Linked DNA regions of Undibacterium sp. KW1. The protein of the gene in region 1 interacts with the protein of each later gene in a pairwise test. Links are inferred from orthologs where the notes say so. Each region holds a gene or a part of one and is shown in the gene's direction. Other genes may lie near its edges.

Region 1 (4,199 bases):
AACAAGAGATTATGAAAGTCGTGGGCATCCCGCAAGAACGCCAAATCATCTTCTGTGCGGCCCTTGCCTTCCAGCTCTGCAGCATAGGCATACCAGAGCCTGGCCTGGCCCATTAAATCCAGCGCTACATTGGTCAATGCCATGTCCTCTTCCAGCGCAGGGCCCTTGCCGCACCATTGCGACAGGCGCTGGCTGAGTATCATGGCATTATCTGCCAGACGCAAAACGTGGTTGAACTTGTCATTGAGCTTATGATTGAACTCGTTCTCTGACATCTCAATTCTCCAGAATTATTTAGCTATGATGTATAGACAGAGTTCAATTACAGATTCTTGACTTCATCCGGCATGGGAAAGAAGGTCGGATGACGATATACCTTGCTGTTTGATGGCTCAAACAAAGCTTCTTTATCGCCAGGGCTGCTGGCAAAAATATCACCAGCACGTGCCACCCAGATGCTGACGCCTTCATTGCGACGTGTGTAGACATCACGCGCGTGGTTGATCGCCATTTCGGCATCCGGAGCATGCAGGCTTCCCACATGTTTATGCGCCAAGCCATGCTGGCTGCGGATAAATACTTCCCACAAGGGCCATTCTTTGCTCATGATCTGTCTCCTGCTCTCTTATATATTTTTTTATGCGCTCTTTTTGTGTTGTTGCTGCTTGTCGGCATGGGCCTGCAAGGCATCACGGAACCACGCGCCGTCGTCATAGGCCTTGACACGGGTACGCAGACGTTCGCGGTTGCAGGGCCCATTGCCTTTCAAGACCTGGTAAAACTCTTCCCAGTTAATTTCACCAAAATCATAATGGCCACGTTCTTCATTCCATTTGATGGCAGGATCAGGCAGTTCCAGGCCCAGGTATTCAATCTGCGGCACAGTCTGGTCTACCATGCGCTGACGCAGTTCATCATTGGAAAAAAGCTTGATACGCCATTGCGCAGATTGAGCGCTATTCACCGATGCTGCATCAGACGGGCCAAACATCATCAGAGCTGGCCACCAGTAGCGATTCAATGCATCTTGCGCCATGGCTTTTTGTTCTGCTGTGCCACGGCACAAGGTCATCATGATGTCGTAACCCTGGCGCGCATGGAAGGATTCTTCCTTGCAGACGCGTATCATGGCACGTGAATATGGACCGTAAGAACAGCGGCACAAAGGTATCTGGTTGATGATGGCTGAGCCATCAACCAGCCATCCTATCGCACCCATATCAGCCCAACTCAGGGTCGGGTAATTGAAGATGCTAGAATACTTGGCTTTACCGGAATGCAGGTCGGCCAGCAGCTCATCGCGTGACACACCCAGAGTTTCGGCAGCGCTGTAAAGATACAGACCATGCCCTGCCTCATCCTGGATTTTTGCCAGCAAGATGGCTTTGCGTTTTAAGGTGGGAGCGCGGGTAACCCAGTTGCCTTCTGGCAGTTGACCAACTATTTCGGAATGCGCATGCTGGGAGATTTGTCGTATCAATGTTTTTCTATAGGCATCCGGCATCCAGTCTTTGGCTTCAATACGGATACCGGCATCGATGCGCTCCTGGAAAGCACGCTCGGCATCGCTCAACTCTTCTGCAGTTTTGAGCTTGCTCAAGCCGGTCTCGACTAATTGTGCATACATGAAACACTCCTTGGCATCCTGAGGATGCGAACATGGAAGATTGATCTGCGTCAAACAATTATATGATACAGTTTTTATTAATGTTTAAGTTTTTTTGTATCATTTTAATTTTTTGAGGGATTTACCCCTCATCAGCTACACCATAGGTAAAATCTGGACAACAACCAATACTTACATACCATCACTTACACAGCCGCATGCAGACCAGCACTGCCATCCAAACCTGGATAGACCAGCAACTTACCAATAATCCACCAAGGGCAAAATCCCTGGTGATGACGGTCTTTGGCGATGCCATTGCCCCGCATGGCGGTACGATATGGCTAGGTAGTTTAATCTCATTAATGAGTCATTTTGGCATTAATGACAGATTAGTACGCACCAGCGTGTTCAGACTGGCCGAAGAAGGCTGGCTGGAAGCCAGACGGGATGGCCGGCGCAGCACTTATCAACTGGCAACCGCAAGCTATGCCAGGTTCCAGCATGCCTACAAGCGCGTGTATGTGCCACAAACGGGCAAATGGGATCACTACTGGACCCTGGTCATCATGAGTGGCGACGATACCTCCACCGGCAATAAAGCCAGCCTGAAAAAAGAATTGCTGTGGGAAGGTTTTCGCATGATCAATGCCGGTGTATTTGCCCATCCCCAGGCAGATACTGCAGCCCTGCAAAATGTGTTGGGACGAAATGGCTTCGCGGGATTATGTACGGTTTGCCGCACCAGTGATTTAAACTTGCCCAATGCCCGCCCGCTACCATCACTGATCGCCAGCCATTGGCAACTCGATGAAGTGAATATCGCCTACAAGAATTTTATTGAAGCATTCTCGCCTCTGAAAAAACTAGTGCAAGGACAAAATTTGCCTGAGCACGCGGCCTTTGTTATTCGCAGTCTGTTGATACATAGCTTCCGTCGCACCCAACTGCACGATCCCAACTTACCAAGCAGCTTGCGACCTGAGGGTTGGCTAGGTGATGAGGCATACCGGTTATGCCGTGATCTTTACCGGGCCTGTTTCCGGCCAGCAGAAAATTTATTGAGCCAGGCACTTGATCCTGAACATCGACAAGATGGCGGTTTGAGTTTACAGGAAAGGTTTGGCGGGCTTTTTTAAAGCCATAAATTTGGTTTATATCATTTTGGCTTGCTTAGTTGCTTAGTATTAAAAGCACGCGCGCGTTGAAGTACCCGCTTATAGTCACGTCTTAGGCAGTTGCTCGGCAAGCGCAACTTATGCCCTCAGCTACCCGGATATAAGCCAGGTTATACGTATTCTCATACTGCATTTCGCCAATCAGCTCTGCCGCGTGTTCACGCATGCGGGCAACGACAGTATCAATTCCATCGACAGCAAACATGATGCGGTGCAGACCAAGCGTGTTCACCGGCGCATTTGCCGCCCAAAATCTGATCGCGTCCCTTCAGTTAAAACAATCATGAGAACCTCGATACACGCATCTAACGCAAAGACTTGAACAGCAAATTTGCCGACAATACTGTCGATGCAGGTAGTGAGTCGCCCAGGTTGCAAGAGAGCCAGCCTCAAATTCGTCGCTCCAGCGCAGGCTGGAGCCCAGCGTCGTTGGTTGACGGGACGTGCGGTGAGGAAGAGAACGTTTCAGCAATGGGGAAATAGAGAACCTGAGCCCCAGAGTAAAAGCAGAAATTTCTCTCTATTCTTGCCTTTCTCAGTGCCCCTCTGTGTCTCCGTGCCTCTGTGTTGAGAGGTCTTGACGTAGTTTTTGTTTGCTACGGCCCGATGCATTTCCGTTCGCGCAAAAGCAAAACCCCCACACAATAGCTTGTGTGGGGGTATGCGGAATAAAAGCCTGACGATAACCTACTTTCACACTGGTTGCAGCACTATCATTGGCGCGTAATCGTTTCACGGTCCTGTTCGGGATGGGAAGGGGTGGTACCGATTAGCTATGGTCATCAGGCATAACTTGTTGATTCGTTGATCGCTACGTTGTTTTGTAGCTGGCAACAAATCCAATTCAGAAGAAGTTAAGTAGAGTGTGCGATCTTATTCGCACTAATCAAATTTGTTTTGTTACCCCAAGCGAGACCATCGCTTGAGGTAGTGGTTGTGACTGCTGTCGAACTTGCCTGCTGTTTCCACAGCTAGCACATTTCGCAAACACTTCACAATACTTGTCGTAGCCTATTACCTGCTAAGGTTATAGGGACAAGCCTTACGGGCAATTAGTACTGGTTAGCTTAATGCATTACTGCACTTCCACACCCAGCCTATCAACGTCCTGGTCTCGAACGACCCTTTAAAGAGATCAAGTCTCTGGGAAGTCTCATCTTAAGGCGAGTTTCCCGCTTAGATGCTTTCAGCGGTTATCTCTTCCGAACATAGCTACTCGGCAATGCCACTGGCGTGACAACCGATACACCAGAGGTTCGTCCACTCCGGTCCTCTCGTACTAGGAGCAGCCCCCTTCAAACTTCCAACGCCCACGGCAGATAGGGACCAAACTGTCTCACGACGTTTTAAACCCAGCTCACGTACCACTTTAAATGGCGAACAGCCATACCCTTGGGACCGGCTACAGCCCCAGG
Region 2 (4,202 bases), 3.3 Mb from region 1 along the record:
AGTTGCATATGTGATCTGCGACAGGTTGCGTACGCTGGAGGTGTAACCTGTGGCCTGGTAGGCTTCATTCAGCGTCGCCATGGGGAAGGTGAATTGCGAAGTCTTGACCTTGTTATTGGAACTGCTGATCTTGCTCACACTGGGATAGACCTCGAAATGCACGTGCGGGATACGTCCTGAATAGCAGCCAGGGAAGATCGTGGTGAAACTGACACTGCCATTGCTGTCCGTCTCCTGCACGCCGCGCAGGTAGTTCTCTGCGGTGACCCCGGATGAATACATGGAATAATTGCCATCCCTGTCACAATGCCACAGGTAGATCGCATAACCCGCCAGCGAAGCGCAACTGGTTTTGGTATTCACGAGTTGCAGCTTGATGGTCAGGGGCACACCTGCCGCCACACCGCTGGCACCGGCAATACTGGAACGTATATCACTGCGCACTATGCCGGACAGCGCCAGCGCATTGGCAATACTGACACCATTGCTGTTACTGCCGTCACCGGGATAAGGTCCGGCAGTTTCTTCCGGGATGATGCTGCAGGAGGAAGTCGTGCTGCCTGTTGTTCCTGTGCTTGTGCCTGTAGTTGTACCTGTGGTGCTTGTCGTTGATGAAGTCGTTGTTGAGGTGGAGGCGTCACTGCCACCACCACAGCCTAACAAGGTCGCAGCGCCACCCGCCGATATCCAGCGCAGCATCTGCCTGCGTGAGGCAGATGACTGCATCAGGGTATGAAGATCAGTTTCCAGTTGATTGCCATGCTTTTCCATGATGTTTTTTCCTTGCTGTGGGTATTACATTGGTGTTGCTGCATTGTGTCTTGATGACTTGTTAAGTGCAGTAAAGCAAAGGTAAAGTTAGGTAAGGATTTTGTGTCACCAAAGAAGTGCGACTGTAAAAGCAGGTAAATTTGCACGCGTACATAGATGGCTTTGCTATCATCAGTACATAGAATTCATATCCCCACACTTTATGACCAAGGTATTGCTCGCAGACGATGACGTCGAACTGATAGGCATGCTCAAGGAATATCTTGAGCGTGAGGGTTTTGCCATTACTACCGTACATGATGGCGAACAAGCCGTAGCAGAGGCTTTGTCTGGCCAGCATGCGATAGCAGTGCTGGATGTCATGATGCCGCGCATGAATGGCATCGAAGCCCTGCGCCGCATCCGCGAGCACAGCCGCATGCCGGTGCTGATGCTGACGGCGCGTGGCGATGATGTCGATCGCATCATCGGTCTTGAACTGGGGGCCGATGATTATGTGCCCAAACCATGTACCCCACGCGAATTGCTGGCCAGGCTCAGGGCCATCCTGCGCCGTACCGAGAGTGGCATGAATGCCGACCAGGACAGACTATGCCTGGTCGTGGGTGCACTGCAGATATGGCCGGGCCAGCGCCGCGCAGAATGGAATAATAAAATGCTGGACCTGACCAGCACTGAATTCACTTTGCTGGAGTTGTTGGCAAGAAATGCCGGACAAACTGTCAGCAAGAATGAATTGTCCGAGCAGGGTCTGGGCCGCCCACTGGCCAGATTCGACAGGAATATCGATGTCCACCTCAGCAGTATACGACAAAAGATCAGCGCCTTTGCCGATGGCCGTACTGTCATACAGACGGTATATCGCCAGGGTTATATGCTGACGCGCGAGTAAGTGAATAAGCGAGTAATGATGCCTAAACTCAGTATGCTGAAACTCGGTCGCTTGTTCTGGAAATTCTTTTTCTTCATCTGGCTGGCCCAATTGACGGCCATCGCCGGTATCAGTGTGACCTTCTGGATCAAACGCAGCAACGAAGACATGGCCAGGGCTGCGGTAATGGCTGTGCAGCCCGACAAACCCCAGCATGAAGACAGGCGCGGCCCCGGCTCAGGTTCTGGTTCTGAATTCAAACATGGTCCCGGTCCGGATTTTCGTGATGCAGCCAGGCCCGGTGGTCCGCCTGGTGAGCCTGGGCGGGTGCCTATGGGTATGCGCAAGCCACCGCATGATGGCGGCGATTCGCGAGCCTTCATTCCCATGACGGTTGCCCTGTTTGCCAGCCTGCTGTTTGCGGCTCTGATGGCCTGGTATATGTCCAAGCCTATACGCAGGCTCAGCGAGGCTTTTCATGAACTGACAAATGGCAGGCTACAGACGCGCATAGGGGACAGCATGGGCAAGCGCAAGGATGAACTGACTGATCTGGGCCGCGACTTTGACCGCATGGCCGAGCAGTTGACAGGTTCACTGCAAAACCAGCGCCGTCTCTTACATGATGTATCACATGAACTGCGTTCACCACTGGCACGTTTGCAGGCAGCGATAGGCCTGGCGCGCCAGCAGCCGGACAAGGCAGAAGAATACATGGTGCGCATGGACAGGGAAGCCGTGCGCATGGATAAACTGGTCGGTGAAATCCTGACACTGTCGCGTCTCGAAGCAGGTGCCCATGCAGGGCAAGACCTGATACACATGGATGAATTATTCGCTGACTTGACTGACAATGCCCACTTTGAAGCGAAGACCGCAGGCAAGGCGTTCAAGACTGAATATTCTGTCGATGCCATCAGCAAGGTGTGCGTACTGGGGCGCTATGAATTGCTGCACCGGGCGATGGAAAATGTCTTGCGCAATGCGATACGGCATACCCGTCCCGATACTGCCGTGACCCTTCACGCAGAAGTACTGGGCAGGCAATTACATGTATCCATCCTGGATGAAGGCGAAGGCGTGCCGGAAGCTGAATTGCAGAGCATCTTCCAGCCTTTCTACCGTAGTGTGCTGGCAGAACAAAGCAGTGAAGGCTATGGCCTGGGGCTGGCGATTACCCAGCGCGTGATACAGGCGCATGGCGGCAGCATTACTGCCAGCAACCGCCGTGCCGCCGGGTTGTGCATGTTGATCGTTTTACCAATCGCATTTGCTTAGGGTGATACAGGCAGGAACAGGCTGACGTTCAGGCCGCCGCCTTCACGGTTTTGCAGGCTGATCCTGCCGCCATGTGCTTCTATGATTTCACGCACCAGTGCCAGGCCCAGGCCTGTGCCACTGCGTTTGGTGGAGTAAAAGGGGATCAGGGCATTCGACATCACCGTATCTGTCATGCCGCTACCCCTGTCCATGACTTCTATGCGTATGATGCCTTGCAAGTTGCGTATGTTTAGAAATACTTCATCTTCCCGTGAGCCAGACTCATGGGCATTCTTCAACAGGTTCAGCAGCGCATGTTCCATTTGTGCCCTGTCGAGGTTGACAGGTTCTTCAGGCAAGCTGTCAGTCACGGTGAAGATGACCTGTGACTTCAGGCCTGCGATAAAGTTATCCCAGTGGGTACTCTCCAGCCTCGGTGTCGGCAGCTTGGCGAAGCGTGCATAACCATCGATAAAACTTTCCAGATGGCGGGTGCGTTCTTCTATCGTGAGCAAAATACCGGGCAGGCGCTCGGTTTGGCCACGGCTTACCAGTACCGCAGCAGAATTCGCCAGCGAGGCTATCGGTGCCAGTGAGTTATTGAGTTCATGACTGATCACACGTATGACTTTTTTCCAGGTCTGCACTTCCTGGCGGCGCAATTCCACCGTCAGGTGGCGCAGCAAAAATAATTCATGATGACGGCCATTCAGGCTGAAGTGGCGGCGCGCCAGGTGATATACCTCTTCCTCTTCTTCTGCATCTTTGGCTGCTACTGTGAACAAGCCATCGCCACCGCGCAGTATGGCCTCCCGCAATGAGGCCGAGACTTGTGTCATCACTTCATTAAAACTGAAACCTTCGAGTTTGCGTCCCTGGTTCAGCAATTGCCTGGCCGCGATATTGGCGAAGACAATGGGGCCGTGGTCAGCCACCAGCATCATCGCCACTGGCGTGTTCTGCACCATGGTATCAAGCAGCAATTCACGCTGTACCAGATTCAATCTTTGCTTGCGCAAGACATCGCCCAAGGCATTGTGGGCATCTACCAGTTCACCCAACTCGTCTTGCAAGGGCCAGTGTACACCTATGGAAAAATCATTGTCCTGGTAGCTGATGACGGTACCGGCAAGGGTATGGAATAAACGTATCATGGCTTGCAACTGGCTGCGTACTATGCCCACACCCAAGGGCAAGATAATCAGCAAACTGAGTCCGGCAGCCAGCCAGACCTGTTCTGGCAATAAATGCAGCATCAGCATGCTGACTGCAACTGCCAGCAATAAAATCGCGATGATCA

The links. The genes of interacting proteins can lie anywhere in the genome.
Region 2: the proteins of paaX (region 1) and UNDKW_RS24540 interact in binary tests that used the Escherichia coli proteins (3 or more experiments, as listed by UniProt). The link is inferred for Undibacterium sp. KW1 from one-to-one orthologs.

What each region holds. Positions count from the first base shown.
Region 1 is NZ_AP018439.1:2,131,609-2,135,807, reverse strand. The notes cover bases 835-3,784. They hold paaX (phenylacetic acid degradation operon negative regulatory protein PaaX), read left to right. Parts: upstream 835-1,824; coding sequence 1,825-2,745; downstream 2,746-3,784. Other genes in these bases: UNDKW_RS09465 (hypothetical protein), read right to left, coding at 2,837-3,016; paaA (1,2-phenylacetyl-CoA epoxidase subunit PaaA), read right to left, coding at 835-1,627. In the rest of the region: 1,2-phenylacetyl-CoA epoxidase subunit PaaC, read right to left, coding at 1-275; 1,2-phenylacetyl-CoA epoxidase subunit PaaB, read right to left, coding at 323-607; more of paaA, read right to left, coding at 638-834. UniProt on the Escherichia coli protein: Negative regulator of the paaZ and paaABCDEFGHIJK catabolic operons. Binds the consensus sequence 5'-WWTRTGATTCGYGWT-3'. Binding of PaaX is specifically inhibited by phenylacetyl-coenzyme A (PA-CoA).
Region 2 is NZ_AP018439.1:5,471,627-5,475,828, reverse strand. What follows is about bases 848-3,800. They hold UNDKW_RS24540 (ATP-binding protein), read left to right. Parts: upstream 848-1,681; coding sequence 1,682-2,920; downstream 2,921-3,800. Other genes in these bases: UNDKW_RS24535 (PAS domain-containing sensor histidine kinase), read right to left, coding at 2,917-3,800; UNDKW_RS24545 (response regulator), read left to right, coding at 974-1,663. Also shown: UNDKW_RS24550 (intradiol ring-cleavage dioxygenase), read right to left, coding at 1-771; more of UNDKW_RS24535, read right to left, coding at 3,801-4,202. UniProt on the Escherichia coli protein: Histidine kinase member of the two-component regulatory system CpxA/CpxR which responds to envelope stress response by activating expression of downstream genes including cpxP, degP, dsbA and ppiA.